DNA from 4 places in the Vibrio sp. MACH09 genome. Region 3 is predicted to be linked to each of the others. Evidence: predicted binding sites of a transcription regulator. Region 3 holds the regulator's gene; each other region holds the start of a gene.
What was found. Region 3 encodes CRP, which controls carbon source genes, mostly activating them, when cyclic AMP is high. Its sites were predicted from a motif close to TGTGANNNNNNTCACA; they were not measured.

Region 1 (8,031 bases), on a different contig from region 3:
ATGACGTGAAACATAGCGTGATGGGGTTTGGTAGGGGTCATGATCGAGAGAACCTTGCGCCTCTTCATCAATAGAGTAATTGATATGTTGCGACAAGATATAGCCGGAGTTTGCTTCACCAGTAGCGAACCATAGCACCCCGTTATTACTTTTTGGCTGCAGCGGCATAAAGTGTGAAGCCAAATGATAATGATGAGCATGGTTAACCCAGCGGGCATCAAACATGGCAAGCTTACGACGGCAGCGACTGGCGATATGATCGACGTGATCGTAAAACGTCTTGGGATTGATCTCTAGTTTTCGACACACTTCTCGTACCGAGAAGCTCATAAAAAGCAATCCTAATAGGTTTTCTTGAAAGTTGAGTTTTTTGTTCGCACCAGACCATTTATCCACAAAGGTGGATTGGCATTTTTTGCAGCGATATCTCTGGCGATCACCACTGTAACCAAATGCATGGTATAGGTTTTTATGGGTATGAACCGATAGGCCAAAATTGTCACACTCAGTATTGCGACAAGTTGGTAGACCGTCGCTATGGACGCGACGTAAACGATGTAGTTCGTTTATAACTTCTTGGTTGTTAAGTAAGGGGGGGAAAGCACCACACTCTCGGCAGACCATCGCTGGACGCTTAGGGTTTACGTGTTGAAGAACATAACGTTCTGCATCGCTCAATCCAAAGTTGTCACACGCCAATGTTTTACAAAAGTTGAGTTGTAATCCATCTACGTCCTTCGGCAATTTGCCATTTGACACGATCGCCCCCTCGGGAATTTATATGAGCAGCCAATATCGCTATTGGCTGCAAAAATCTTATAAGTTAATAGCCGTTTCTAAAGAAACTTTCATCATGTCATTGAATGATTTTTGACGGTCTTCTGAACTCAGTTTCTCACCACGAATGATGTGGTCAGATACCGTTAAGATAGTCAGTGCTTTAGCACCTAGGTCTGCCGCTACGCCATAGATACCAGCCGCTTCCATATCAACACCTAAAATGCCTAGTTTTTCCATTTTTTCGAAAATGTCAGCTTCAGGAGTGTAGAAAAGATCTGCAGAGAATACGTTACCTACTTTTACAGGAACATCTTGAATGCGAGCTTGTTTAACCGCTTCTTCAAGAAGGCCGTAATCGGCGATAGCAGCGAAATCATGATCATTAAAGCGGATACGGTTTACTTTAGAGTCAGTCGATGCACCCATGCCAATAACAACGTCCATTAGTTTTACGTCGTCACGTACTGCGCCACAGCTACCAACACGGATAACGTTCTTAACGCCGTACTCAGCAATAAGCTCATGTACATAGATACAACAAGAAGGGATACCCATGCCGTGGCCCATAACGGATACTTTTTTACCTTTATAAGTACCTGTGTAACCGAACATATTTCTCACATCACACACTTGCTTAACGTCATCTAAGAATGTCTCAGCAATATATTTAGCACGTAGTGGGTCACCTGGCATTAAAACAGTTTCAGCGAAGTCACCTGGTTGAGCATTAATATGAGGGGTTGCCATTTTGATATCTCCAATGTTGTATCAAATTTGATAAGTATACGCCTAACGATAACCAATTATGTTGATGTGGTTATATGGGCTTAATGGCAATATTAGTCGCTATTTTGCGCTTGCTAAGAGATCAAGATCACAAAATTACTCTGGATCTTGTTTTATGGAATTGTTAATAACTGTTTCTGTTTAAACGGAGAAAGCAATCGATTTGCCAAATGTACGCAATAGATTGCGTTAAATATTTTGCTAAGAAATAAAAAATAGTGACACAAAAAAAGAGAGGTAAATCACATAAATTTACCTCTCGAACGAAATGTTTTTAATAAATAAAGATTCTAACGGGCAAAAAATCTTAATTAGAGGTGTGTATACTCAAGTGACCTCAAGATGCAGGATCAAGATTTTGAGGTCACTTGGGTATAGTAGAGGTGTTGGCAGTTATAAATCTCGAATATCGATTAATTCTTCAAGTAACTCGGATAACTGGTTGTATCGATCTTCACCAAACCTTGCTTTTAGTTTTTCGTACTGTTTATCAATATCAACACGCATCTCTTTTACCAGCAGTTCTGCTTTCTCCGTTAGCCGAATATTGACTCGTCGTTGATCAACGTCAGATTTAATTTTGCAGACATAATCTTGTTTCTCTAGGCGGTTAATTATGCCCGTTAAGCTAGGGCTTAAGATGCAGCTCTCTTTGGAAAGCGTTGTAAAATCGATTTCATCATAAGCATGGATTAGTCTCATTACTCGCCATTGTTGTACCGTCACTTCATATTCTGATAATACTGGACGAAAGAAATCAAGAGTGACGTCTCTAGCTTTAATGAGTTGTAATGGTAGTGAGTCTTTAAATTTCGTCATAAATACCTTCGCCTTCCTTTCCTTTTTGCGATGAGATAAATCAATAATTATTTTCTACATTTTTGGTGACTTTACTTCGGTATTCTGATGCTGTCATGTCTGAATACTTTCTAAAAAATCGAGCAAAATACGCAGGATCTCTAAAGCCAAGGTCATAGCCGATTTCAGAGACACTCTTAGAGGTAAACTGAAGTGAGCGGCGTGCTTCCTGCATTTGTCGATCTATTATGATCTTTTTCGATGATAGGCCACTGACCCTGCGGCATATATCATTCAGTCGTGAAACAGAAATACCTATCTTCTCCGCGTATTCTCCTAATGCCCAGTGCTCGATATAGTGCGTTTCCACTAAGTGGTTGAAATTGTGAAAAAGAGTGATATCCACACTGCGATTGGTTTTTTCCGACTTATTTCGAATCCCTAATCGCATCACTTCAATGAGCACCAGTTGCAGCAATGATTGGGTTGCCTTTTCTTGCATCATACCGCTCGAATCTAGCTCCCTTTTTAGGTGCTGTATTAATGAAAGAATAGGGCAATCTTGTACTAATTGAGTACAAAATGGCTTCATTTGATCGACCATTATATTATTTAATCCGCACTCCATGTCCAATAATCGCCAAACAAGTTGTTGCTGAATCGTTAACACATAACCTGACGAGCTCGATTCAGTGACAAATGAGTGAGGCACTGCTGGAGGGGTGAAGAACAGTGTAATTCCTTCATTAGTATAGTGTTTTTCATCTAAGTGAACGTGAGTGCTACCATCAAGTATTATATGTATCTGATAAAATCGATCATGGTAATGCACTGGCATATTTCGACCAAAAAAATTCGCTAGATTGTCCAAGTATTCAAAATGCAGCTCAGAATTAGCATAGCGCTGATCGTACACTTGACCAATATTGATGTTTGGAATTTTCGTAACCACCCGCATTGCTCCTTGTTTTACACAGGTTTGTTAACATTAATGTAAAAATATGCCTAACTTCACAATATTTTCACAAAACAGTTAACATATTAACGAATCCTGTGAAAAGTGCAATTGTTCTCGTGCTTAATCCATTTAATTGCCCGAATGTTAACATGATAATAACAATCATTCGGTAGCCCCAGCAATACTGTTAACAATAAGGGCTAGGATCGTATGATTAAAAGGAAGTAACCATGAAACAAGCAAACCCTCTATTAGAAAAGTTACAGGAAATTTTGCCTACGATTGCTGCTAATGCTGCACAAGCTGAAATCGATAGAATGCCACCTGAAGAAAATATCCGTTTATTAAGAGAGATTAAATTCTTTCGTGCTTTCCAACCAAAAAAATATGGTGGTCTAGAGATTTCACTACCTGAATTTACAGACTGTGTTGCTGCACTAGCAGGAGCTTGCGGGGGGACAGCATGGGGTGCAAGCCTGTTGGCCACTCATAGTCACCAAATGGCAATGTTCTCAGAACAAGCTCAAGAAGAATTTTGGGGAGACAATCCAGATGCAACAGCAAGCAGCAGTATCGCACCATTCGGAAAAACAGAAGAGACTGAAGGCGGCGTTATCTTTAACGGAGATATGCGATGGAGTAGTGGATGCGACCATGGAGACTGGGCCATTCTTGGATTCAACCGCGAAGATGCAGATGGAAACAAAACCTACTGTTTTGGCGTGGTATCAAGAGATGAATACACAATTGTTGATGATTGGTATGCCGCTGGTATGAAATCGAGTGGTACAAAAACCCTATCAATTAAAGATGTTTTCATTCCAGAACACCGTATTGAAACAGCAAAAGGCATGATGGAAGGTAAATCCGCTGGTTTTGGTCTCTATCCAGACAGCGATATTTTTTACACACCTTATCGCCCTTATTTCGCCTGTGGTTTCGCGGCTATTGGTTTGGGTATCGCTGAGCGCATGCTTGAGGTATACAAAACTATTACTCAAAACCGTGTTCGTGCTTATACCGGCGCACGCGTTGGCGCTGCGACACCCGCATTGATGCGACTGGCTGAATCAACCCATCAGGTATTTGCCGCCAGAGCGATGTTAGAGAAAACATGGCAAGATCATAAAGAGCACGGCGAGCGTAAAGAGTACCCAACAGCGGAAACATTGGCTTACTGGCGAACCAATCAAGCGTATGCAGTGAAGATGTGTATTGACTCTGTTGATCGTCTGTTTGACGCCATTGGCGGAAATTGCTGGTTCTCTACCAACGAAGCTCAACGACTGTTCCGTGATTCCCACATGACGGGTGCTCATGCTTATACCGATTATGATATTTGTAAGCAGATTTTAGGCCGTAGTCTAATGGGATTAGAACCTGACCCAACGATGGTTTAGTAGGGCGAACAGCAATTTATTTGCGGTAACATGAAAAGCTCTTCTTTAAAAAAGTAGAGCTTTTTTAATAGGTTAACTGCATCGATGGACATGGTTATAGACTAATGTCTAATAAAGAAAAGTAATGGAATTGTTACAAACTTGATCTTCTTAACATATTAACTAAATTGATAATGGTAGATTGTTAATATGTTATCGGTTTTAACTGGAACATAACAAAATAAACAATTATTAAACCAGCAATACAAGGATGTGTCATGATTAAATCAAAAATCTCTATGGTTGTTAGCGCCGGGTTGCTTCTCCTTGCTTCCACTAGTGCTAATGCCGCGCCAGAGAAGGTTCTAAAAATCAGCTCATGGGCTTCACCAAACCACGGTATTAACAAAGTTGTATGGCCGACGTGGGGTGAGTGGATAAAAGAAGCCACCGAAGGTCGTGTTGAAGTGAAAATTGAGTACGATTTGGCACCACCTCCATCTCAGATAGATGTTGTTACTGATGGCATTGGCGATGTTACTTGGATTTTCCATGGTCATAAAGCGGGTCGTTTTAAATTAACTCAACTGCCTGAAATCCCGACATTCCAGGGTGGTGTAAGCTCTGAGTTAGCTTCAAAAGCGTACTGGAATACCTACGAAAAATACCTAAAACAAGGTAAAGAGCACCGCGGCGTTGAAGTGATGGCGGTTGGTGTGCATGGTCCTGGTCAGTTGATAACAAAAAAGAAAGTTGAAACGTTAAGTGACGTTAAAGGCACAAAAATTCGTGTAGGTGGTGGTGTTATTTCTGATATCGCTAAAGGGATGAAAGTAACGCCTGTGTTTATTTCTACGCCTAAAGTGTACGAATCACTGTCGCAAGGGGTAGTAGAAGGAACTTACTTACCCGTTGAATCACTAAGTAGCTTCCGTTTAGCTGAAGTGGCCAACAACACCTTAATGTTCCCTGGTGGTCTGTACCGCGGAAGCTTCGCGATTGTAATGAACCGCGACGCACTAGCTGACCTTTCTAAGAAAGACCAAGAAGCGATTAAAGCCGTATCTGGTGAGAAACTATCTCGTCTATTCGGAAAAATGATGGATGATTACGATACCAACGCTTACAACAAAGCAAAAGCGAATGGTCACGTATTTACCGATGCTTCTCCAGAGTTAGTTGCAGAAGTGAAGGGAATGACAAAGGGCATTATCGAAGATTGGTATAAAACAGCGAAGAAGCGCAAAGTCGATGGTCCTGCTGCGTTTGATTATTACCAAGAGCAAATCAATAAAGGCTTGTAATTATTATGATAGCTGAGAATGTTTCGATAGCTGTGAGGCGAGGGTTGGAGACCCTTGCTGCGCTCAGCTTGTTTTTAATGATGGGTATTACATTTATCGATGTTTTCGGACGCTATTTTCTAAATTCACCGATTGATGGTTCAACAGAGATGATAGAGGTTCTCCTTGCTGTCATGGTGTTTATGGCTTTTCCTTTAGTATCGTGGAAAGAAGAAAACATCTGCGTAGACTTACTCGATGCCTATTTTCCTGATCGTTGGATAGACCTCCGCCAAGCAGTTATCAACCTTATTTGTGCTGTATCATTAGTTTTAGTGGCCATGATGAACTGGAAGTTAGCTGGCCGCTCACTTGAATATGAAGAAGTGTCTGAGATCCTCGAAATTCCGTTAGGTTATGTCACCTATCTAATTTCTATTACTGGTTTTGCCGGTGGTTTCTTAACCTTGATGAACGCCATAGTGTATTGCGCAAGATTGCCAATTTTTCGCGCTGCAACACCAATTTCAGAAGAAAGGGGTAGTAAATGATTGAATCAATAATTGGTTTTACTGTCCTGATCATAATGGTGTTCTTACGACTACCACTCGCGTTTGCTATGGGTGTAGTCGGCTTTGTCGGGTTTTGGTATATCAATGATTATAACTGGACTGCGGCCATGTCTATGGCTGCGCGTCGAATTATAGATACCGGACAAGACTATGGTTTGTCAGTTATTCCACTGTTTATTTTGATGGGTAACTTTGTTACCAGAGCAGGTTTATCCGCGGAGCTATATAGGGCGTGTAATGCGTTTGTGGGGCACCGTCGGGGTGGTCTATCAATGTCGACTATTTTAGCCTGTGGTGGTTTTTCCGCTATCTGTGGATCTAGCTTGGCGACATCAGCGACCATGTCAAAAGTGGCTATGCCGCCGATGCGTAAATATGGTTATTCTGATGGTCTGGCTGCCGCTTCCATTGCAGCGGGAGGAACATTAGGTATCTTAATTCCGCCAAGCGTTATGCTGGTAATTTACGGTCTACTCACCGAGAGCAGTATTCGTGAACTGTTCGCTGCTGGATTTTTACCGGGATTACTTGGTATTACCTTGTATCTGTTGACGGTTCGCTGGGTTGTATTTCGTTCACCTGAGAGTGCGCCTCCGGGAGAGAGAGCGGACTGGAAAGAGCGCTTTGTTGCTCTAAAAGGTATCTTCTCTACATTAATGCTGTTTGTTTTGGTGATGGGTGGTATCTATGCTGGTGTATTTACACCAACAGAAGCGGCCGGTATCGGCGCGTCTGGTGCATTTTTCCTCGCTTTATATCGAAGAAAACTCAATTACGATGTGTTACGCGATATTTTAGTCGATACGGCGAAGACCTCCGCTTCACTATTTGCCGTTGTAATATGTGCGTTAATCCTGTCGAACTTTGTTAACCGTGCAGGGTTGCCAACCGCACTGATTGAACTGATTCAAGTTGGTGATATTTCGCCTATGATGGCAATGGGCATTATTCTTCTTATTTACATCATTTTAGGATGTGTATTTGAAAGTATGTCTATGATGCTATTAACCGTGCCAATCTTTTTCCCTGTTGTGGTTGAACTCGGTTTTGACCCGATTTGGTTTGGTATTGTGGTGGTGGTAGTAACAGAGATCAGTTTGATTACCCCGCCAGTAGGCTTAAATGTATTTGTATTGTCTGGACTTGTTAAGGACATTAGTACAGGGACTATTTTTAAAGGTATCTTGCCATTTTGGGTTGCGGATATGGTGCGCTTAGCCATTGTCGTTCTATTCCCCGCGGTGGCGTTATTGTTACCGAGTCTTATGTATTAAATGATTCCCTTTGTTCGTGTTTGAGTGTTGCTTTGGACTTCGGTCCAAAGCTTTTTTTGTTTTTGCTCTCTCATTTTTTATATCCCTTACTATGACGTGGATATAAATATTTACTATACTTATGTAAATTAACAATAATTTAACATTTGAAGTAGAGAGAGTAGATGAGACGTTACCTCTTGGTGTTGTTTGCCCTGTTTT
Region 2 (8,031 bases), on a different contig from region 3:
TTGCTCAAGAAAGTACCAAGAGTTATCCGAATTCAGCACATCAACAGTTTACGAGTTACTTAACTGCCAAACTGTCAGATACATTGATTAACCTGTAACAATAAGCCCTTTCAATACTAATGAAAGGGCTATAAGGGTATAAAAACTATTAAAGTTTTGTACACCTTCGATGATCAATACCGTAAGATTTTTTCGGGGTAATAATTTGGCTATTTTTTATTGGTTGACCATAGGTTTTAAACTTGTCTGCCATAACTGCCATTTCGTCATCATTTAAGATTGCAGGTATACCAAAGCTCGCTGCAATGCAGTGAATTTTGGCGCAGTGTTCAATCTGCTCTGCAATGTTGAATGCGGCCTCTAAATCTCCGGCACCCGTTAACAAACCATGATTCGCAAGCAAAACTGCACGACGATTGACCATAGACTCAAAGGCCGATTCAGCAAGCTCTTGTGTACCAAAGGTTTGGTATTCTGCACAGCGAACGTCTTTGCCAGAAAAAGCGACTAAATAGTTGGAGGCTGGGAGTGACTGTCGTAGCGTAGCAATTGCCGTGCAATATGTTGAATGAGTATGGACTATGGCATTCAAATCATCACGGCGATCATAAAAAATTTTATGCATACTCCATTCACTGGATGGTTTGCGGATAGATTCAATACATTTGCCTTGCATGTCCATAATGACGATGTCTTCTGGCTTTGCATCAAAATAATCTACGCCACTTGGACTCATGGCTATCAGTTGCTGTTCACGGTTAAATATTGAAATATTACCGCCAGTGCCTACTGTCAGTCCATGAGTGATAAGTTTTTTGCAAGTTTTTACAATTTCAATGCGTTCTTTTTCTAATAACATGATGAAACCCTATTAATAAGCCTAACTAGTCTCGATTATCTGCATAAATGATAAGGCTTGAAATCAAGCGTTCATGATCTCAGGGAAAAGATCTAGCAAACCAACATTGGTAGACTCACATACGCCTTTCTCAGTAATTAAACCAGTTACATATTCAGACGGTGTAACATCAAACGCATAGTTTCCACATGGAGTACCTACTGGGGCGGTATTTACGAATTTGCGTTCCCCTTTGGCGTCGATACCTTGCACATGTGATTGTTCTGTGCCATCACGTTGTTCAATTGGAATCTCGGTAATGCCGTTCCATACGGTTGGATCGATAGTTGGCGAAGGTAGCGCAACGTAAAATGGTACGTTGTTAGCGTGAGCAGCGAGCGCTTTTAGGTAGGTGCCTATTTTGTTGCAGACGTCTCCACGGGCAGTAACTCGGTCAGTGCCTACAATTACCAAATCTACTTTGCCTTTTTGCATTAGATGCCCGCCCGCATTATCAGCGATAAGAGTGTGTGGAATACCATGTGCACCTAACTCGAACGAAGTCAGAGCGCCTTGATTACGTGGGCGAGTTTCATCAACCCAAACATGCATTTTGATACCTTCGTTATGTGCTAGGTACATAGGCGCTGTAGCAGTGCCCCAATCTACCGTCGCTAACCAACCAGCGTTACAGTGTGTCAAGATATTTACTACCTCACCTTCTTTTTTTGTGCTGGCAATTTTACGGATGATTTCAAGGCCGTGCATACCGATACTGTGATTAATCTCAGCGTCTTCATCGCATATGATACCAGCCTCATTGTAAGCCGAAACTGCGCGCTTGTGTGCTGGTGTGCTTTCTAGTAGCTTGCCAGTACGGTCTAGTGCCCACTGTAAGTTGATTGCTGTAGGACGAGTACTCACAAGGGTATTATATGCAGATTCGATTGCTTGATCGCTATTGTCTACCATCATTGCGAAAGCCATACCGTACGCACCTACACAACCAATGAGAGGTGCACCTCGTACTTTCATCGAAACAATAGCTTCAGCCGCTTGTTCCATGGTTGTTAGCGTTAAGATCTCAAACTCATATGGAAGCTTTTCTTGATTGAAAATGTGGATACCTTGTTTGTCTTCTGTAGTCCAGATTGAGCGGTAACTTGTGCCGTTGATTTTCATATAAATTCCTGCGTAGTAGAGGGTGATTGTTGGGTTACAGCTCGATTGCTGTTTCGAGCGCTAATTCAATCATTTGGTGTAATGAAAGTTCACGTTGTTCTATCGTTAACTTACCGCCGTTTTTGATATGGTCGGTGGTTGTTAGAATGCCTAAAGCCTTAGCTCCAAGTTCTGCTGCGACTGCGTAAAGGCCCGCAACTTCCATGTCAACGCCAACAATGCCGTATTTTTCTAACACATCGAAAAGCTCACGATCAGGGCCGTAGAACAAGTCACATGTGAATAAGTTACCTACTTTGATATTTAACTCTTTTTCTCGTGCTTTATTTACCGCTGTCTCCAGTAGTGTGTAGTCAGCAATTGCTGCGAAATCGTGCCCTTTAAATCGGTCACGGTTAGTCTTTGAGTCGGTACTTGCTCCCATTGCAACCACAATATCCATCAGTTCAATATCATCACGCACTGAGCCGCATGATCCTATTCGAATAAGGTTTTTAACGCCAAATTCATTAATAAGTTCATAGGCATACATGGAAATGGAGGGGATCCCCATACCATGAGCCATCACAGAAATACGTTTGCCTTTGTAGCTTCCGGTATAACCGAGCATGTTACGTACGTTGTTCACTTCAATAGCGTTTTCTAAGTATTTTTCAGCAATATACTTTGCTCTCAATGGATCGCCCGGCATGATGACAGTTTCAGCAAAATTACCCGGGTTAGATCGAATAGCAAGTGCCATGGTTATTCTCCTATGGGTTTGTTAGACGTTATTTTGAAAGTTCATCAGAGCAGCGAGTGAGATCGGGATCACGTTAGTTATTTTATGAAGCTTAAAAAATGAACATGTTATCCATATAAGTTGATATTGAGTTTAAACTTATAAAATCATTACCAATGGAGGTTTGTAGGGATAATGGTTTTTATTAGATATGTTTATTAGTAACAAACTGTGTTCAAAGTCACGAAGTTCCCTAAAAGCTGTATGAGATGATCCTTGACAATCAATTGCAAATATTAAAAGGAACCAGCGATGTTTTCATTCGTAAGTATATTAGGAATAGTTGCTCTTCTTGGCGTAGCGTATTTTTTATCAGAAAACAGAAAAGCAATAAGTTTTAGAACCGTCGGTCTTTCGTTCGCTATTCAGTTTTTTATAGGTGGACTGATACTTTCTTCTTCTATTGGTCAAAATATCATTCTCGTAATGGCGAATGCTATGTCATCTATTATTTCGTACAGTAACGATGGCATCCGTTTTCTTTTTGGTGGCTTAGTAAGCGATAAGATGTTCGAGTTGTTTGGTGGGGATGGATTCGTTATCGCATTTAGAGTTTTGCCCATTATCGTCTTTTTCTCTGCCTTGTCTACTGTACTTTACTATCTAGGCATCATGCAGTTTGTTGTTAAATGGCTTGGTGGCGCGTTGCAAAAACTGCTTGGCACCAGTAAAGCGGAGTCCATGTCAGCAACCGCGAATGTATTTCTCGGTGTTACTGAGGCTCCTCTTTTAGTTAAACCATATATGAACAGTATGACGCGTTCAGAATTGTTTGCTGTGATGTGTGGCGGTTTGGCCTCTATTGCTGGCACTATGCTATTAAGCTACGCCCAATTAGGTGTGAAGATGGAGTATCTATTAGCTGCATCTTTCATGGCTGCGCCAGGGGGGCTTTTGTTTGCCAAAATTATGATTCCGGAAACAGATTCCGTATCGGATGCCAATTTAGATGAATCGGCCACTAGTCAAAACGCTAATATCATCGATGCGGCAGCAACTGGTGCTTCAAATGGTGTGGCACTTGCGATTAATGTCGGTGGTATGCTTCTCGCGTTTGTGGGCTTAGTTGCAATGCTTAACGGTATGTTGGGAGGCATTGGCGGCTGGATTGGTATTGAGGGACTAAGTTTACAAATGATCCTTGGCTACTTATTTGCTCCAATCGCATGGTTAATGGGTGTACCTTGGTCTGAAGCGACGCTTGCGGGCTCATTTATTGGCCAGAAGGTTGTTATTAACGAATTTTTTGCTTACATCAACTTAGCTCAATATCTGAGTGGTGATGCTGTAGTTGCGACTACTGGTCTGCCTATGTCTGAAAAAACTCAGGTTATAGTCTCATTCGCTCTGTGTGGATTTGCTAACTTTGGCACGGTAGCGATTGCCATTGGTGGTATCGGCGGCATGGTTAAAGAGCGACGTAAAGAAATAGCGGCGCTAGGGTTTAGAGCTTTGATTGCTGGTATTTTATCTAACCTGATGGCTGCAACCATTGCTGGTTTGTTTATCGGCTTTGCTTAATCGGGAAACTTCCATTGAGTATTTGGAGAACAACAATGACTACCAACGTATTACCGAAAGTTATTTTGCACGAACATATTGAAGGATCAGTAACGCCAAGGGTTGCGAAATTATTAGCTACGACTCATAACATTACACTGCCGGAAGATTTCTTTTATTCGCCTGGTTCGTATGATGAGGTTGATTTTCCAAATGGTCGTTATCTATATGATGAAAGCGACTTTGGTGCGTTTATTACTACATACGATAAAGTCGCCGACTTGATTCGCGAGCCATCAGATTATTATTTGGTGGTTAAAGATTATCTATCACGTAATGCTCAGCAAGGCATGATCTACTGTGAAATTATCACGTCAGCATTTCACCTATGTTTGGATACTGATGGTCAGTTAAACGCTGAAAAATACCATGCTATTATGGATAAAGTAGAGCAAGCGATTAAGGAAGTTTATGAAGAGTTTGGTACCGTGACTCGATTACAAGCTTGCGCAGTGCGCCATCTAAGTGCAGATGAACTCGCGATGAGTATGCAATTTATGGAACATAACCCTAGGGGGCTTATTACAGGTTTTAATATCGCGGGTAATGAGATGGCAGGGCAGTTTGCGGATTTTTCCAACGTCCATGAAGGTGCTGATAGGATGGGCTTACACAAATCCTATCATGCAGGGGAAATCTGTGGTCCAGAGAGCATCACCGAGGCATTAAAACATGGTGCGAAACGCATTGGCCATGGTATTCGCGCGATTGATGATGAGTCCGTCATCGCCGAACTTATTAATAACAACATCACGCTTGAAATTTCTCCAACGAGTAACCGGATTTTGGTGCCGCAAATGGAGCAGTCTCTGGTTAACCATCCGTTAAGAAAGTTATATGACAAAGGAGTTCGCCTTTCGATAAACACAGACGACGCTGGTTTATTTGGTACTGATGTGGACAAAGAGTATCAAGTTGCTGAAATGCAATTTGGTTTGAATCGAATAGAGCTGTTAGATGTGACGCTATGTGCCCTTGAAGCTGCGTTTGTTGAAGAGGTTTCTAAACAAGCATTAGTTAACAGTGTGTATGAGCAGTTTACCTCAGAAGACTGTAAGCAGCTTGCTCGGTATTGTGAGCAATTAACTGAAGGATCATTGAAGTCCCGATTAACAGAGCGGCTGCAACGTATAACAGAGGAGGGCCAATGAACGAAGTAATATTAGCGCTGTTTTCTGGTCTTATTGTTGGAGCGGTTTTTACGGCAATAAAATTACCTATACCTGCTCCCCCAGTTATGTCTGGAGTAGTTGGTATTATTGGTGTCTACTTAGGTTCAGTGATGTATACGAACTTCATTAGCAATATAGTTCAAAGGCTATTTTATTCTCAGTAACTTAGATAAAATAAACGACCAACAATAAGTGTTGGTCTTTTTTATTGGGAGCACTATGGTAAATAATTGCCCTATTTTTGATGAGTCATACAAAGGTCTGCAAGTTAACTATTGCGTTTCTGCGGAATGTGAAAATTTTGGCATCAGCGATCCCGCGCTATATAAAGATGTAAAAAATGATCAGAACCTGAATATCTACTTTTGCCCTAAGTGCGGCTCTTATCCACAGAAAATTGACAACAAAACTGTTTATCAATCAATTCAGCTCCAAAAACAGTACCATCAGCTAAAGGTAACCTCTTGCCCACACAAACAATGTGGCACACACGGTTTCGCTGTTCATACACATATGGACAAGTACCGCTCATTTGGAAAAACCAGCACATTAAAGCAACGTTACCAGTGTCGCGAGTGCAAGTGTGTTTTCACTGATCGTTTCTCTGGTATCAATACTCACCTTGAACTGCAGAGTGCACTATTTTATGGTATGAAATACAACCAAGGCGTGAGGAATCTTTGCGCGTTGGAAGGAATTACGCCAAAAGCTTTTTACACGCATCAAAGAGATATGGTCGATAGGCTTAAATATCTCGCTCATATCAAAGAGTATCAATTCTTTAATACTGCGGACGAATGTCATCTTACGACTGATTATCGATATATTAATAAAGCAAGTGGGGCGATTATTGTCGCGAGCGTACATAACCAAAGTGGTTATGTTTTGGGATTTGATACCAATATATCAAAAAACATTGATAAAAGTTGCTTGCTTGACAAGCCTAAATCAAAGCGTCGTGTTCGTGTTTCGCCCATTGAAGAGAAAGGCGATTTGATGTCCCAAATTTTTGCGGGGTATGACGAGATTATGTCAAGAACGAACTATCTCGATCCTGCAAGTAACGGTACGGTTATGATTCGAAAGTCATCTGAACTTACTCAGCCCTATTTATGTAGCTTTGCGCATGCATTCGTAATGCACCGCAAGCTAAAGTACAAATCGCAACTATATTACTTTGTTGAACAAGAGACAATGCTGCGAAATGCGTTCATTAACGCCTCTTTGGATGAGTTAAAAACGCAAGGTGCTCAGTTATTCTATTACAAAGAGAGCTTAGAAAAAATGGAATGGTTCGATAAAGATAGATTGCACGTGAAAAACATTGGCTGGTGGCAAGATAAGTGGGGCTTTGTTGCAATGCCTGATGGAACAAAAGGTGCATGTCACATCAAAGGCAATGGCTTAACACTTGAGAAGTGGAGAGCTTTGACTGTAGAAACCTCTCTCAACGATGTAATTCGTTATTTAGACCTATCGTCAAGTTTTTTAAGAACCTTGGTTAACACAGTGAATCACCAGTCGATCAATGACTGGTTACATATCTTCACAACCTATTATAACTATTGTATCCCGAAAAAAAACGGTAAAACACCTGCTCAATTGATGGGGTTTACAGATAGACCGATGGGGTTGAGCGAACTTCTTAGTGGCGAACATACTGTAAAGGCTCGATGATACGAGCCCTTTGTACTGCAGTTGTAGCGGTATATCGGTTTGATTATTTGTAATCACCTTGCATGTAGCGATAGAACGACGGGTTAACCCATACTTTATGTGACTTGACGTCGTATGATTTTGCTGCCGCTTGTACTTTCTTTGCTTGAGATTTTGCTTTTTCAGGCAAAGACATTAAATCTGCTTGATACTGGCCAATTTTAATTTGGTTTTCGATTAGTACTTTGTAGTTTTCCATTGGAGTGTATGAACGGTAGAACGGTTGCCACCAAGATTCAACAATCAATCCTTTTTCATCGGCAGAATCTTTCTTCGCATATTGGTTGATAAGATTCATGAAGTCCTTTTTCGCCTCAGTCGTTTGGAATTCAAAATCTAAGTTATATTCCTTCACTACCGCAACCATCTTGCCACTTTCTAATGTGTAAACAGGATAGCTTGGCTCGCCCCATTCAGGTAGATAGACGAATGCCGAAGACTTCGGAGTAAACTGAACTTTAGGGTTAAATCCTTCGCTCTTTATCAAATAAACTAATTGAATAGCATGAGTAAGATCACTGTGACCATAGCGGATCATAAGCTCAGGATTGAAGTTGGACATCTGTTTAACATCAACGAGGTTATAACCAGTCGTGAAATCTTGATCAATGAAGGAGTTTAGTGTGTTGATGACAGCCTTATCTTGCACACCTTCTGATGTTAGCCACGTTTTTTGAATACGTTCAACAATATTTTTGTCTGATAGATTACCGATGTAGTTTTCTGATAAATCTAATTGGTCTTTGATAAAAGCGCCCAGCTTTTCTGATTTTACTTTGCTG
Region 3 (8,031 bases):
TCCCAGACCAGAAGCCAGTAATATCACCATGCTCATGAGGCCTAAGCCAATACCAACAAAATGAGGAATGGTCTTTTTATAGCCAAAATTCGCACCAGAAGCCGTTAACATGACGTTATTGGGCCCTGGAGTTCCTGTCATCACAATGGCGAATAGGGCCACTGAGATAAAAAATTGCCATTCCATAAAGAGTTCTCCCTGAAAATTAAATTGTACCGATACAATTTACAAATATTTATTGATTTTTCTACATTACAGTTACAAAATGACCTTAACAATTGCCTAAATAAAGATCAAAGGATTTATTGTCACCATGACAATCATAGATATCACTCTTGTTGATAACGAGTCTTCGCCAAAATATAAGCAGATAGCCGATGCCATCGCCGACAAGATAGAGTCTGGCCAACTGACATCAAATGATAAGTTACCAACTCACCGCGCATTAGCAGATAGTATTGGCGTTACGGTAGGAACGGTGACAAGAGCTTATGCCGAGATAGAGCGTAGAGGTTTGGTTGAAGCACGAGTCGGCGCAGGAACATTTGTTGTTGATAAGCAGAAAGTCTATTGGGCATTTGACCAACAAGATGACAATGGCGAGTGCAATTTCGGATTTAATATCCCACCATTGCTTGATCGTAGTGACATGATCAAAAATGCTTTAGATGCAGTGACCAGTTCGCCACAAGCACTTAACCAGTTTATGTTGTACCAAAAACCGACCGGGATCGACTCCCATCGAGAGATAATTGCAGGCTGGCTAACGAGTAATGGTCTCAATATGAATAGCCAACAGATGCTCTTTACCTCTGGTGCTCAGCATGGGGTACAAATGGTGCTTGATGCCTTTACCAGAGCAGGTGACACCATACTAGTGGAAAAGCTGACCTACCCCGGACTCATTAGCTTAGCTCGACAAAAGCAGCTTTCTATCAAAGGCGTAGAAATGGATCAGGAGGGCATAACGCCGCAAGCCTTAGACTCAGCCTGCCGACAAAACCAAGCACGATTTATTTACCTTACTCCTACGCTGCAAAATCCGACTACCGCAATAATGTCTCTAGAACGACGAAAAGCGATTCTCGATGTATGCAAAAAACACAATTTAATCGTTCTCGAAGATGACGTTAACGGGCTATTGCCAATTGATAGACCCCCTGCTTTAGTTAATTTAGATCCGGAGCAAGTTATTCATATCGGAGCCGTCTCTAAATGTTTGGCTCCCGGTTTGAGAGTAGGATATTTGCACGCGCCAGCAAAACTCTACCAGCCATTAAGTATTGCATTACAAAACCACAGCTGGATGGTTAGTCCATTACTGACAGCACTTACTTGTGAGCTTGTTCAATCAAAACAGTATGATTTAATCGTCAATGAAATTCGCAAAGAGATGGCAGAGCGACTCGCATTAGCTCTTGAATACTTAAGCGAGTTTTCTCCGCGTTTTCAAACCAGTTGTTATCATATGTGGCTAACTTTACCAGAACAGTGGCGACTGACGGACTTTGTCACTCAAGCTAAACGCTGTGGGGTGATCGTAAAATCAGCAGAACTGTTCACTCCCCCTGCCGCTGCCATCGTTCCAGCAGTTCGGCTTGCGCTAAGTTCTCCAATAAATCAGCAGCAAATGAAAATAGGTCTTGTTAAACTACAAGAATTATTACAATCGCCACCGATTAGTGACTTCGATTTATGAGCCAATTTAACCCAGTTATCGGCCTGAGCAACCCTCATATACAGACGATATTGCCAAGATTTATTCGAAAAAAACCACTTTTTCAAGCTAAGTGGCAAAGTATAGAGACCGACGATGGTGACTTTTTAGATCTAGCGTGGAGCGAAGATTGGCAAAGCCAGCAAGCAAAGGATAAGCCTATTTTTGTTCTTTTCCATGGCTTAGAGGGTAGCTTTCATAGCCCTTACGCTAACGGCCTAATGAATGCATTTGCACAGTCTGGCTGGTTGTCGGTCATGATGCATTTCCGTGGCTGTAGCGGCAGGCCTAATAGGTTAGCAAGAGCTTACCACTCCGGAGAAGTTGAAGATGCGCGTTTTTTTCTCACTCATCTCAATACCCTATTCCCTCACCAGATTAAAGTAGCTACAGGCATTTCACTGGGCGGAAATATGTTGGTGAACTATCTCGCCAAATATCAGCATCAGCCCCTGCTTTCCGCGGCGACTGTCGTCTCTGCACCACTCGATCTAGCAGCATGCTCACAACGAATTGAACAGGGGTTCTCCAAGGTATATCGAAATTACCTACTCAGTTCGTTGAAAGCAAACGCCATTCAAAAACAGCACAAACTGCATCACGCCATTGGCATTACCACAAAAAACATCCAAGCAATAAAAACCTTGTATGATTTCGATGATAAACTTACTGCACCACTGCATGGTTTTAGCGATGCTAATGACTATTATCAACGCTGTTCTGGTATCAAGGAGCTCAACAATACGGCGATCCCCTTACAGGTAATTCACGCAAAAGACGACCCATTTATGACCGAGAAGGTCATTCCTGACTTCAAATTAAACAGTAATATTCATTACCGATTATGTCAGCATGGTGGTCATGTTGGATTTATGACCGGCACAATTAACAAACCAAGCTTTTGGTTGGAAGATTACCTGCCATACTATTATCAGCATTACTTACAAGAAGAGAGATCATGATTGTTCCATGGCAACAAATAGCTCCTGAAACATTGGAAAACTTAATCAAAGAGTTCGTCTTAAGAGAAGGAACGGACTACGGTACTGAAGAAGCGACGTTGGAAGATAAAATTCAGCAAGTACATCTTTTACTACAACAAGGTGAAGCCGTTGTGCTTTTCTCTGAACTTCACGAAAGTGTGGATATAAAACTAAAGCGTGAACTATGATTGTTTATTGTTCGACTTTAATGCCATAGACTAAAATAGAATCAGATCTTCATAACGACAAGGAATGTCATGTCAGCAAAACACCCAATTATCGCAGTAACAGGTTCTTCAGGAGCTGGTACTACAACCACATCTGAAGCTTTTCGTAAGATGTTCAGTATGATGGATATCAAACCAGCTTGGGTTGAAGGTGACAGCTTTCATCGCTTTACACGACCAGAAATGGATATAGAGATCCGCAAAGCCAGAGAGCAAGGTAAACACATCAGTTACTTTGGGGCTGAGGCGAATGACTTTCCAGCCTTAGAGAAATTTTTCAGAAAGTATGGTGACGAAGGTGTCGGTCAGGTTAGGCGCTATTTACACTCATTTGATGAGGCGGTCCCTTACAATCAAATGCCAGGCACCTTTACTCCATGGCAAGATCTACCAGAAAAGAGCAACGTATTGTTTTATGAAGGCCTACATGGGGGAGTGGTCGATGGTGACATTAACGTTTCTCAGCATGTTGATCTGCTCATCGGTATGGTGCCCATAGTTAACTTAGAATGGATTCAAAAATTTGTCCGAGACACTCGTGATAGAGGTCATTCACGCGAAGCCGTTACCGATTCCATCGTTCGCTCAATGGATGATTACTTAAATTACATCACACCTCAATTTTCCCGTACCCATATCAACTTTCAGCGCGTACCGACCGTTGATACCTCAAACCCATTAAACGCGAAAGGTATCCCTAGTCTTGATGAGAGTTTTGTGGTGATTCGATTGCGTGGAATGAAAAATGTCGACTTTCCATACCTGCTAGCAATGATTGATGGCTCATTTATGTCAAGGCATAACACCTTAGTTATCCCCGGAGGAAAGATGAGCTTTGCAATGGAACTAATCATTAGACCGATATTGCAACAGCTAATTGAAACCGGCAAAATCGGTTAATTATTGTACAAACTTTTAGTTTACTTTTAATACCGTGATCATGTGCACATTTTTGCGTAACATATCACAAATTCAGGGCGATCAAAATCAAGAAATCGTCTGCAAAAAAGGATACTATTCTTAACCGATAGATAAAGAAGTAGCTTGCAGCTTCGAATAATTAAACCTATGCTAACCGCAAAGTTTATTGACGAGGCAGCAAAGGAACGCTGCTGAACAGACCCTGCATAAAATAGTGAGATAATTATGGTTCTAGGTAAACCTCAAACCGATCCAACTTTAGAATGGTTTCTTTCACACTGTCATATTCATAAATATCCATCCAAAAGTACGCTGATTCACGCTGGTGAAAAAGCGGAAACTTTATATTACATAGTGAAAGGCTCCGTAGCTGTGCTTATCAAGGATGAAGAAGGAAAGGAGATGATTCTTTCTTACCTAAATCAAGGTGACTTCATCGGTGAACTAAGCTTATTTGCAGAAGAGCAAGATCGTACCGCTTGGGTACGTGCGAAATCCCCTTGCGAAGTTGCGGAAATTTCTTTTAAGAAATTCCGTCAGCTGATCCAAGTAAACCCAGACATTTTAATGCGTCTTTCTGCTCAAATGGCTAACCGTCTTCAGGTTACAAGCCAAAAAGTAGGTGACCTTGCATTCCTAGATGTAACAGGACGTATTGCGCAAACACTTTTAAACCTTGCCAAGCAACCTGATGCAATGACCCATCCAGACGGCATGCAAATTAAGATCACTCGTCAAGAGATTGGTCAAATTGTTGGCTGTTCTCGTGAAACAGTAGGTCGAATCCTGAAGATGCTAGAAGAGCAAAACCTAATTTCTGCGCATGGTAAAACTATTGTGGTTTACGGCACGCGCTAGATATTAATAATCTAAGCACAACACCAAAAACGCAGCATTATTGCTGCGTTTTTTTATGGCATCTCTTTCTCTCTGTATCCATCACAAATTTCTTTTCCATTTTTAATCACCAATCTAGATCCCTGCGAATAGATAGTTAGCAGCCAAAGCCTAACAGTAAACTCATTTTAGCTGATCTATTTGCAGTAACAATCTTCCCAGCATAAACCAGATACGACAGTCTAGACAGATTTAAAAACCATACAGGCTATTGATTTATAAAAATAATTACCTTTAGATCGACCATCAAATAACTTTATAATCAAATTATTTGATAATCAACAAACCTCATTTTTAGCAAAAAAGTAAACCATTATTCATAACAACGCAGCTGAGAAATCAGTATTCCCCGCATAAAAAAACCGAAGCCAAAGCTTCGGTTTTTTGTTCACAATATTACTGTCAGCGGTAAACCGCTATCAATAACTCTTGGCTTACATCATGCCTGGCATGCCGCCCATACCACCCATGCCGCCCATATCAGGCATTGCTGGAGCATCTTTAGCTGGCATATCAGAAACCATAGCTTCAGTCGTAATCATTAGACCTGCTACCGATGCAGCAAACTGAAGTGCACTACGAGTTACTTTTGTTGGGTCAAGGATACCCATTGCAATCATATCGCCGTATTCACCTGTTGCAGCGTTATAACCGTCGCTACCTTCACGTGCTTTAACATTGTTTGCAACTACTGACTCTTCGTCACCTGCGTTAGCAACGATTTGACGTAGTGGCGCTTCCATTGCACGTAGAGCAACGCGAATACCTACGTTTTGCTCTTCGTTTGCACCTTCAAGGCCAACAACTTTAGACGCTGCGCGGATAAGTGCAACACCACCACCGGCAACAACACCTTCTTCTACTGCTGCACGAGTTGCGTGTAGAGCATCTTCAACGCGATCTTTCTTCTCTTTCATCTCAACTTCAGTCGCAGCGCCTACTTTGATAACCGCAACACCACCAGCAAGTTTTGCAACACGCTCTTGTAGTTTTTCTTTATCGTAGTCAGATGTCGCTTCTTCAACTTGTTGACGAATTTGAGCAACACGGCCGTTGATCATCTCTTCTTCACCAAGACCATCAATGATAGTTGTGTTCTCTTTAGTGATTGTCACACGCTTAGCTTGACCTAGATCTTCAAGCGTTACTTTTTCAAGCTCAAGACCAATCTCTTCAGAGATAACCGTACCAGAAGTTAGTACCGCGATATCTTGTAGCATTGCTTTACGACGGTCACCAAAACCAGGGGCTTTAACAGCCGCTGCTTTCACGATGCCACGCATGTTGTTCACCACCAATGTAGCTAGAGCTTCACCTTCAACATCTTCGGCAATAATTAGAAGAGGACGAGACGCTTTTGCCACTGCTTCCAGAGTAGGAAGAAGTTCACGAATGTTAGAAACTTTCTTATCAATAAGTAGAATAAATGGGCTTTCAAGTTCTACCGCACCAGCTTCTTGATTAGTGATGAAGTATGGCGATAGGTAACCACGGTCAAACTGCATACCTTCAACAACGTCTAGTTCATCATGAAGAGCTTGGCCTTCTTCAACAGTGATAACACCGTCACGACCTACTTTTTCCATCGCTTCTGCAATGATGTTACCCACAGTCTCATCAGAGTTAGCAGAGATAGTACCTACTTGAGCAATAGCTTTAGTATCAGTACAAGGAACAGATAGTGTTTTAAGCTCTTCAACAGCAGCGATTACCGCTTTGTCGATACCGCGCTTAAGATCCATTGGGTTCATGCCCGCTGCAACGGCTTTAAGGCCTTCAGCAATAATGGATTGTGCAAGTACTGTTGCAGTCGTTGTTCCGTCACCAGCAGCATCATTAGCTTGTGAAGCAACTTCTTTAACCATTTGTGCACCCATGTTTTGAAACTTGTCTTCAAGTTCAATTTCACGAGCAACAGAAACACCATCTTTAGTAATGGTTGGAGCACCAAATGATTTATCTAGAACAACATTACGTCCTTTAGGACCTAGCGTTACTTTTACAGCATCGGCAAGAACATTAACGCCTTCAAGCATTTTTACTCGTGCGTCATTACCAAATTTTACATCTTTAGCAGCCATTTTGATTTCCTTTCCTAAAATCTATTTTTACTTTAATTTGTCGTTTAAGAGTGAATGTCTTAACGCTTACTTCTATTCAACGATAGCCATGATGTCATTTTCAGACATAACAAGAACTTCTTTACCATCAATCTTTTCAGTTTTCGTACCGTAACCTTCAGCAAAGATAACTACGTCACCCACTTTAACGTCTAGTGGCATAACAGAGCCGTTTTCTAGAATACGACCTTTGCCAACAGCAACTACCGTACCGCGAGTGGATTTTTCAGCTGCAGAGCCAGTTAACACGATGCCACCAGCAGATTTAGATTCAACTTCTTGGCGCTCAACGATTACACGGTCATGTAAAGGACGAATATTCATCTGTATTCTCTCCTGATATTGTTTATTTAATGAAAGTGCTGATTAATCAGCTTGTGACAGAGATGTGGGGGCGCAAATATATTTACCAAGGGCAGAGCCGCTTTTTTTTTGTGAAAGGAATCTCCTTTTTTGCCTTATCTTATCGATTGACTGCATTGCCTAAGTAAAAGCAGTGGTTCAGAATAAAAACATCTCTATCAGGCGAAGATAAATATGGCTTGTAATATCTGTAATGGTAATCATTGGTTCTGGCAAAAAATAGGCCGCTGCAAGCGATGTATGGATCAGCTCACTACTCTGTCGGTATTATGTTGGGTGGTGTGGTGGTTTACCTGCAAAGAGAACCCTAGTAGCGTGGAATCTATAGCTCTAATCTTTGCGGGTTTCGCTTTTAATGGTTTGTTGTTTTTGCATTTGTGGTTCCGTTTCGTCATCTTTCCGATGCGAAAACGAAATAAGAAGTGAGCCATTAACGGCTCACTTCTGTCGGTGCTTAATAAATAGATTTCTCTACTTCGCCAAGCTCAACGCTTCATTCATCACATGGTAAATGTAATTTTGTTCGATGACACCTTGGAATAAATAGGCTTGCGGGCCTCGAGCAAAAATTGCAACATCTTCACCAGAGTGAGTTTCAGATGACAACTTAATTAAAGATTGCTGCTTGTAATCCAATTGAGTCACCTGCTGCTGAGTCAAATCTGTACGAGCTCCATCCACTGCACCGGGTCCGTTTCCATAGGTTAACGTAGTGTATTTTTTACCTTGCTTATCGACACTGTACTTACCTTTAGACTTAGATAATCCCAAAATATTGTTACCACGCTGAGAATAACCGTTCA
Region 4 (8,031 bases), on a different contig from region 3:
ATCCAAGTCGGCTGGCCATTTATCTCCAATCTTCTCGCTAATAAGAGCTGACAACTTAGGATTACAGAACTTCAACCAACGGCGAGGTGTTACCCCGTTGGTCACGTTTTGCAGTCGATTTGGGTAAAGTTCGTGGAACTCTGGGAATAAGTCACGTTTAACCAACTCAGAGTGAAGTGCCGCTACACCATTTACCGCATAAGAACCAACAACACAAAGGTTGGCCATACGTACCATACGGTGGAAGCCTTCTTGAATAATTGATAATTTGCGTTGCTTCTCAACATCACCCGGCCATTTAGCACGCACTTCTTGCATAAACAAATGGTTGATATGATAAATGATTTCCATATGACGAGGCAGCAAGCGCTGAATTAACGACTCGCTCCATGTTTCTAATGCTTCCGGCAACAAGGTATGGTTAGTATAGGCAAATGTTTTAGAACACAGTGCCCATGCATCATCCCAAGCCCACTCATACTCATCCACCAAAATACGCATTAATTCCGGAATAGCGATAGTTGGGTGTGTATCATTTAGCTGGATGGTTTCATATTTCGCTAAGTCTTCTAACTTGTGACCAGCTTTAAGGTGGCGACGCAAGATATCAGCAATAGATGCCGCACTATGGAAGTATTGTTGCATTAAGCGAAGAGTTTTACCCTTCTCGTGGTTATCATTTGGATAAAGTACTTTGGTAATGTTACCCGCATCAATCAATGAGTGCTGCGCTTCAAAGTAGTCACCATTGTTAAAGCTTTCTAAAGAAAAAGGTGCAATGGCCTGACATTCCCATAAACGCAATGGGTAAACGGTATTGCTTTCGTAACCCACAATAGGAAGATCCCACGGCATCGCTTTTACTTGCATACCCGGAACCCAACGACGCTTCTCTTTTCCATTTTCATTAATCACTTCTACGTGACCATAAAAACCGATTTCTTGAGCAATATTTGGCCGTGCAACTTCCCAAGGGTAACCTTCAACACCACGCCATGCATCAGGCGCTTCCTGTTGATGACACTGATCAAATGACTGTTTGAACAGACCATACTCGTAGTGAAGACCATAACCAACCGTTGGAAACTCTTGAGCAGCACATGAGTCCATAAAGCAAGCAGCCAAACGACCAAGACCACCATTGCCCAGTGATGGGTCACGTTCTTCTTCTAACAGGTCAGTTAGACTCTGTCCCAGCTCTTTCATGGCGGCGTCTATTTGCGAATAAAGCCCCATGCTGATCAAGTTGTTACCCGTAAGGCGGCCAATCAAGAACTCTAATGAAAGGTAGTTAACACTTTTCGCATTTTGAATCGCTTTATCATTTTCTGTTTCTAGCAAATCAAAGGTTGTCATCTCCGCTAGAGCGCGACCCATTGCTAAATACCAGTCACGTGGCTGTGCATTTTCAACCTTCGTTGCGTAAGTTGCGGTTAAATGCATTTTTACATCGGCTTGGAACTGCGCTTTATCAAACTTTTTTTGTTGCGTCGGTTTCATAGTGACATCTCATAATTGTTTCAATTTATCTATGGCATATCCTGCATCTTGATAATCAACAGAACATCCTCCTAACTTAAAGAGTGGAGAGGAGGAGTAGCTAGGGCGTAGACCCTACTCTTCTACACACTTAGCGATCTAAGTCACACTAACTGCTGCTAGCGTTAAAAATATAGCGACTCAGGTCACGTATAACTTTCGATTACCTCCTCCATTACTCATTGGCTATAAATTACTCAGTCAGAAACATTGATTGAAAATAGTAGTTTCATCACACTAATGCCTGAATTTATCCCGTTAAGCCATGGCTAGCTTCACCACTAATGATGGTAATAGAATCCCGTTTCATAATTACTAATATGTACGGGTAGCCGCCGTTTTTCCATCTAGCAAACTATACTTATGAGACATTAATCACAATATCGGGGCGTAGAACCTCATAATTATGCGGCAGATCATACATATCGCAGATAAGCCGTTTTATGTTGATATCACCTTATCGTAGGATAAAAACAGTTTATGAATAACCTAAATCAAATAGTGCGATAACTATGTGGATACCCTCAAAACTCACTCGGCCCGGCCGGTTACATAACGCCATCGTTAGACCTCGCGTTTTAGACTTATTACAGCAAGCACCGTGTTATAAGCTGATCCTTTTCCGCTCTCCGGCGGGCTATGGTAAAACCACCATGGCGGCACAATGGCTCTCTGACAAAAATAGCGTCGGCTGGTATAGCCTTGATGACAGTGACAATGATACGTTTCGATTTGTTAACTATTTTATTCAGGCCATCAATCGCGCCACGGGTGATCAATGTCCGAACTCACAAACACTGGCTGAGCGCCGGCAGTTTTCCTCGTTACAGACGTTATTTGCAGAAGTATTCTCTGAGCTATCAGAGTTTTTTAATGAAAGTTATGTGGTGCTTGATGACTACCATCTGATTCAGAATGAAGAAATTCATGAGGCGATGCGTTTTTTCCTCAAGCATATGCCAGACAACATTACGTTAGTCGTAACCAGCCGCGCTAACCCACCACTAGGCACCGCGAACTTACGAGTACGCGACTTAATGATTGAAATAGGCAATGATTTATTGGCGTTTGATACCGAAGAGACTACCCGTTTTTTCAATCAACGGGTTTCTGAAGGCATTGATGACACCACCGCAGATAGCTTACGCAACTATGTAGAAGGTTGGCCGTCAGCGTTACAACTTATTGCCTTGCAAGCTCAACATCAAAAACGCACTTTAGCTCAATCTGTCCAGTCAGTATCTCAGTTTAATCACGCTCATTTATGGGATTATTTGGTTGAAGAGGTGTTTGATCTTCTCGATTCCGAAACTCGACATTTCTTAATGCAGTGTTCGGTACTGGAAACCTTTAACGATAAGCTCGTCAGCGAGCTCACGGAAAGAGAAGACGCCTTAGGTATGATTGAGTCTCTTAATCGCTTTGGCCTGTTTATCTACCGTCTTGAAGGTGAGCAAAACTGGTATCGATTCCATCACTTATTTGGTGAGTTTCTCACTCACGAAAGGCAGTCACGCATCCCTCAAGAAGAGAAGTCTCTTCACCGCAGCGCTGCGCAAGCATGGTTAAACATTGGCATTCCGCATCAGGCACTTTCCCATGCTCAAAAATCCCATGACGGCGAACTGGTGGCGCAAATTTTAATTGAGCACGGTTGGCGTATGTTTAATCTCGGTGAGCTAGCCATTATGGAAGATGCCATCACTCAATTAAGCGATGATCAGCTCTATTCCGAAATGAAACTGCCATTACTAAGGGCGTGGCTGGCTCAAAGTCAGCACAGTTATGACCGAGTTGAAGGTATGTTGGTTGAATCTGAGCGACAGATGGCCCAGCGAAATATCGAGCTCACCACCAGCGATAAAGGTCAGATTAATGCTCTTAGAGCACAAGTAGCCATCAACAGAAATGATCCTGAAAAGGCGTTAGAACTGGCTGAGCTAGCGCTAAGTCAGCTCGATACCACCATCTATCGCAGCCGAATTGTCGCGACATCAATTGTAGGTGAAGTGAATCACGTTAATGGCGAATTAGATCGCGCCCTTTCTCTTATGCAACAAACAGAGAAGCTCGCTCGCCAATATCAGCTTTATCATCAAGCTCTTTGGGCACTGCTACAACAGAGTGAGATCTTAATTGCTCAAGGGTTTGTACAAGCGGCTTATGAGCTGCAAGACAACGCATTTAAATTGATTGAAGAGCAAAAACTGCAGCAATTACCGCTGCATGAGTTCCTGCTTCGATTACGCTCTCAAGTGCTGTGGTGCTGGAATCGACTAGATGAAGCCGAAGAGTGTGCCTATAAAGGGATGCAGGTATTGGGCAACCATGATCCAAGCAAGCATCTTCACTGTTATTCACTGCTCGCGAGAATCGCCATTAGCAGAGGTGAAATAGATAAAGCAACACGGTTTATAGAACAGATTGAACATCTATTGCAACAATCTAGCTACCATTTAGATTGGAAGGCCAATGCCTCGCTTTCATTGTTGTTGTACTGGCAAGCGAAAGGGGATACGACATCGGTTAAGCAATGGCTCGAGAGTGCTGACCGCCCAACAGATGCCAAAAACCACTTTTACCAACTTCAGTGGCGAAATATCGCCCGAGCTCAAATTTTTGTCGGTCAATTTGAAGAAGCCCAAGAACATTTAGATGCCTTGCAACAACACGCCGAACAGGCGAATTTGGTGACGGATATCAACCGCAACCTAATTGTTGAAGCCATTCTTTATGTTCGACAAAATAATGAAGAAAAAGCGGTAGAAAAGCTTAAACATGCCCTTAGCTTAACTAACCAAACTGGCATGGTGGGTAATTTCTTAATTGATGGTAATACCATTGACGAGCTGCTGCAAAAGCTCAGTAGTCATGCCTCGTTAGGTGATCTTGAAAAGCATCGAGCTCAGCAACTAATTAAGGATATTTCTAGCAAACAGCGCAGCCGTTCTGTTCACTTTGACGAAGATTTTGTCGACAAGCTTATCAATCACCCTAACATTCCAGAGTTGGTAAGAACCAGTCCACTGACGCAAAGAGAGTGGCAGGTACTGGGCTTAATTTATTCCGGGTTTAGTAACGAACAGATTGCGCAAGAGCTGGATGTTGCTGCTACCACCATCAAAACTCACATCCGTAACCTGTATCAAAAACTCAACATTGCCAATCGTAAAGAAGCCATTGAAACTGCCGAGAATTTGCTTAGCTTAATGGGGTATTGATTTAGTTAAGATACAGATAAAAAAAGAGCCAATCGCAATGCTTGCAATTGGCTTATAGATAGTGTGAACAATTTTCGTTCACTAACAACGTCAGTTGGCTAGGTGACCCTCGGCTTTAAGAAGGGTCAGTAGTATTAAAGCATATTACATGCCAACTTTCAAAACTTAGAATAAACGCCGTTTTACGGCATTTAATTATCCAACATATGAATATTTCGCTCACCTTATCGCATAATGCAATTGCAAAATGCAAATCAAGTGCAATTTGCTATGACATTACTTGCACAAAAATAGAATGAATAACCTAAACCCTACAATAACGAATAACTCACGGCAGCTATATATATTAAACTCAGATTTTGTATAATTCGATCATCCTAGTTAGTTGAATAGAAACAGATGAAATATTTGGTCACTTTTTTCAAAGGTATGGCAATGGGTGCGGCAGATGTTGTCCCTGGTGTATCAGGCGGAACCATTGCGTTTATTACTGGTATTTACGATACCTTGTTAGAGAGCATTCGCAGAGTAAACCCTTCATTAATCGGTATTATTAAAAATGAGGGTGTAAAACACGCTTTTGACCATATAAATGGACGCTTTTTGATCTGCTTATTTGGCGGCATCATCACCAGTATTTTAACCTTAGCGAAGCTGATTTCTTGGCTGTTGGTTACTTACCCTATTCCATTATGGTCATTTTTCTTCGGGTTAATTGTTGTCTCTGTTTGGCATATCATTAAGCAAGTTGATAGAAAAGATTTAGTTAGGGGCGTCTTCGTTATAGTAGGGATTGCATTCGCCTACTCCATCACGGTGCTTAAACCTCTGCAGATGGACCCTACCAGTATCAACATTGTTGTCGCTGGGGCAGTCGCTATCTGTGCCATGATTCTACCCGGCATATCTGGCAGCTTTATTCTATTACTGCTTGGAATGTACACACCGATACTTGCCGCAGCAAAGTCGCTACAAATAGAGGTATTGTTACTGTTTGTTACTGGCTGCGTTACTGGGCTGCTTACTTTCTCTCACTTACTTTCGTGGTTACTAAAACGTCATAGAGACTCAACATTGATGTTTCTGACAGGACTAATGATTGGCACATTACCCAAAATATGGCCTTGGAAAGAGACCATCAGTTGGCGTACAAACTCTAGCGGTGAACAAGTACCTTTAATACAACAAAACCTCTCACCCTTTGAGTTTGAGTCCATAACCTCTCAACCAAGTCAGCTTTTACTCGCCATTGGGTTGATGATCATTGGTGTTGGCATTGTGTTGTTATTGGAGAAATTTGCCGACAAAGGTAATAGTCACTAAGAACATATCCTGTGATGGCTCTTGTTACGAATAGAGCCGTCACACAATAGTGCAGTAACCGCTCTTAAATAAGTCTCGCTCTTATTACTATTTTTTAATTGTAAAATTTTACAGTCGTAGATCCAAATCACATCCTCACTTCTTAATCATGTTAATCTGTTAACTTATTGATAACCTCTTGCTCACTATGAAACTATTAAAAATACTCGCGCTCTGCTGCGCCGTTTTACTCGGTTTTTTTGTACAAGATATGCTGAAATCTAGCTCCACTTCAGACAGCGCGATTAATGTAAAAGACTACTGCTTTTTATCAACCACAGCATGTAAACAGCAGCATGTAACCATGACACTTGAACATGATACCGCGAAACCTTTGGTAGAAAGCCAGCTAACCGTAGATTGGCCTAATGCCAGTAAAGATACCTTGTTACTTGAAGTTGAAGGGTTAGAAATGGATATGGGCATTAGTAAGTTTTTACTAAACAAGCAACCCAATGGCACATATTCAGCCGCTATAATGCTGCCTGTTTGTACGCAAGATAGTATGACATGGTTAGGCCGCTTAACCGATGGAACAACAACAGTACACCCAGCAATTAGGATGGAAAGATGACAAAGAACTGGTTAATCGCCCTTATTGTCGCATTTGGGCTTGGTTACGGCATCAATGTCTATATGGATTCACAGGCAGATGAAGAGAAAGCACAACAAATTGCCGCTTCACAACAGATAGCCAATGATCCCATTTTTATTGGTAAAGATAATAGGCCGGTACGGATTTTTGAACCAACAGATGATCGAATTAGAATCGTCTATTTCGGCTATACACGCTGCCCTGATGTTTGCCCAACATCATTGGCCATGTTGTCTGCAGCACTAAGAGAGTTTGACGATAAGCAACTAGCTAAACTTCGCCCGTTATTTATCTCTATCGATCCTGAAAGAGATGATCCTGTCGCGGCTCACCAATATGCTCAGTATTTTCACCCAACGATATCTGGCTTATCAGCGCCATTAACAACAACACAACCTGTTGCTGATCGCTACGGTGTTATTTTTAGAAAAACAGAGCTAAAAGAGTCCGCCATCGACTACGTTGTTGATCATAGTTCTTACTTCTACTTCTTACAGCCAGACGGAAGCTTAATTACTAAAGTGCCGCACACACTCGATCCTGAGCCAATAGTGCAAGCAATAAATTCTGTTCTTGCTAACTAAGTGACACATAACCCCATTATAAAACAACCAAATACAGATAAATTAAAGAGTGGCGTTAAGCCATCAATCAAAAGGAAGAGATATGAAACGTATACTACTTTTAGCCACATTAGCCCTAACCAGTACTTTTGCTTCTGCAAATAGCGATGTAATGATCCACAACGCTTATGCGCGGGCTACCCCACCAAACGCACCAACCAGCGCCGTGTTCGTGACTCTAATGAACAAAGAAGAAACCCCTCGCTCTATCGTCTCAGCTTCTTCCCCTGCATCAGGTAAAGTGGAGCTGCATACTCACGTTAAAGAAGGCGACGTGATGAAAATGCGACAGGTTGATCAAATTAGCATCCCAGCCAGCGGTACTGTTGAGCTTAAGCCCGGCGGACTTCACATTATGTTGTTCGACTTGCAACAAGATTTTATCGAAGGTAAAAGTATTGAGGTAACTATCAACTTTGCTAACGGTGACCAACAAACCTTTACTGCCCCAATCAAGAAAGTAATGGCTGGCATGAAAATGAAGCATTAATGCTATTTAACACACCAGAAATAGCATCTCTAATACTTAAAACAGAAAGCCGAGTATAAAATACTCGGCTTTCTAATAGGAAATTCATATTGTCATGGATTTATTACACTCATAATTGAGGTATTTAACTAACATGATTCTATATTCATCTTTTGTAACAACTTTATAAATGCATTGTTCAACCATTCGGCATACTTCAAG

Region 1: deoD (purine-nucleoside phosphorylase) is a predicted target of CRP. The motif match lies at 1,644-1,659, and genes of this name have one in related genera.
Region 2: deoD (purine-nucleoside phosphorylase) is a predicted target of CRP. The motif match lies at 2,820-2,835, and genes of this name have one in related genera.
Region 4: malT (HTH-type transcriptional regulator MalT) is a predicted target of CRP. The motif match lies at 1,904-1,919, and genes of this name have one in related genera.

What each region holds. Positions count from the first base shown of each region.
Region 1 covers NZ_BSFZ01000002.1:431,278-439,308, reverse strand. Annotated here, with positions in the region: gene CHJ_RS17235 (lactate dehydrogenase) at 1-759, opposite strand, end outside; gene deoD (purine-nucleoside phosphorylase) at 817-1,527, opposite strand; gene hpaR (homoprotocatechuate degradation operon regulator HpaR) at 1,960-2,385, opposite strand; gene hpaA (4-hydroxyphenylacetate catabolism regulatory protein HpaA) at 2,426-3,316, opposite strand; gene CHJ_RS17215 (p-hydroxyphenylacetate 3-hydroxylase oxygenase component) at 3,553-4,722, shown strand; gene CHJ_RS17210 (TRAP transporter substrate-binding protein) at 4,980-6,005, shown strand; gene CHJ_RS17205 (TRAP transporter small permease) at 6,011-6,535, shown strand; gene CHJ_RS17200 (TRAP transporter large permease) at 6,532-7,830, shown strand; gene CHJ_RS17195 (oxidoreductase) at 7,995-8,031, shown strand, end outside.
Region 2 covers NZ_BSFZ01000004.1:15,690-23,720, reverse strand. Annotated here, with positions in the region: gene CHJ_RS23740 (L-fuculose-phosphate aldolase) at 149-859, opposite strand; gene mtnA (S-methyl-5-thioribose-1-phosphate isomerase) at 923-2,020, opposite strand; gene deoD (purine-nucleoside phosphorylase) at 2,055-2,762, opposite strand; gene CHJ_RS23725 (NupC/NupG family nucleoside CNT transporter) at 3,054-4,322, shown strand; gene add (adenosine deaminase) at 4,358-5,512, shown strand; gene CHJ_RS23715 (XapX domain-containing protein) at 5,509-5,697, shown strand; gene CHJ_RS23710 (hypothetical protein) at 5,753-7,210, shown strand; gene CHJ_RS23705 (hypothetical protein) at 7,254-8,031, opposite strand, start outside.
Region 3 covers NZ_BSFZ01000001.1:3,024,908-3,032,938, forward strand. Annotated here, with positions in the region: gene CHJ_RS13610 (LysE family translocator) at 1-186, opposite strand, end outside; gene CHJ_RS13615 (PLP-dependent aminotransferase family protein) at 314-1,699, shown strand; gene CHJ_RS13620 (hydrolase) at 1,696-2,679, shown strand; gene CHJ_RS13625 (YheU family protein) at 2,676-2,888, shown strand; gene CHJ_RS13630 (phosphoribulokinase) at 2,958-3,827, shown strand; gene crp (cAMP-activated global transcriptional regulator CRP) at 4,074-4,706, shown strand; gene groL (chaperonin GroEL) at 5,180-6,826, opposite strand; gene CHJ_RS13645 (co-chaperone GroES) at 6,899-7,189, opposite strand; gene CHJ_RS13650 (DUF3624 domain-containing protein) at 7,403-7,654, shown strand; gene CHJ_RS13655 (alkaline phosphatase) at 7,700-8,031, opposite strand, start outside.
Region 4 covers NZ_BSFZ01000002.1:792,387-800,417, reverse strand. Annotated here, with positions in the region: gene CHJ_RS18875 (glycogen/starch/alpha-glucan phosphorylase) at 1-1,500, opposite strand, end outside; gene malT (HTH-type transcriptional regulator MalT) at 2,052-4,760, shown strand; gene CHJ_RS18865 (DUF368 domain-containing protein) at 5,160-6,083, shown strand; gene CHJ_RS18860 (hypothetical protein) at 6,271-6,696, shown strand; gene CHJ_RS18855 (SCO family protein) at 6,693-7,301, shown strand; gene CHJ_RS18850 (copper chaperone PCu(A)C) at 7,384-7,830, shown strand.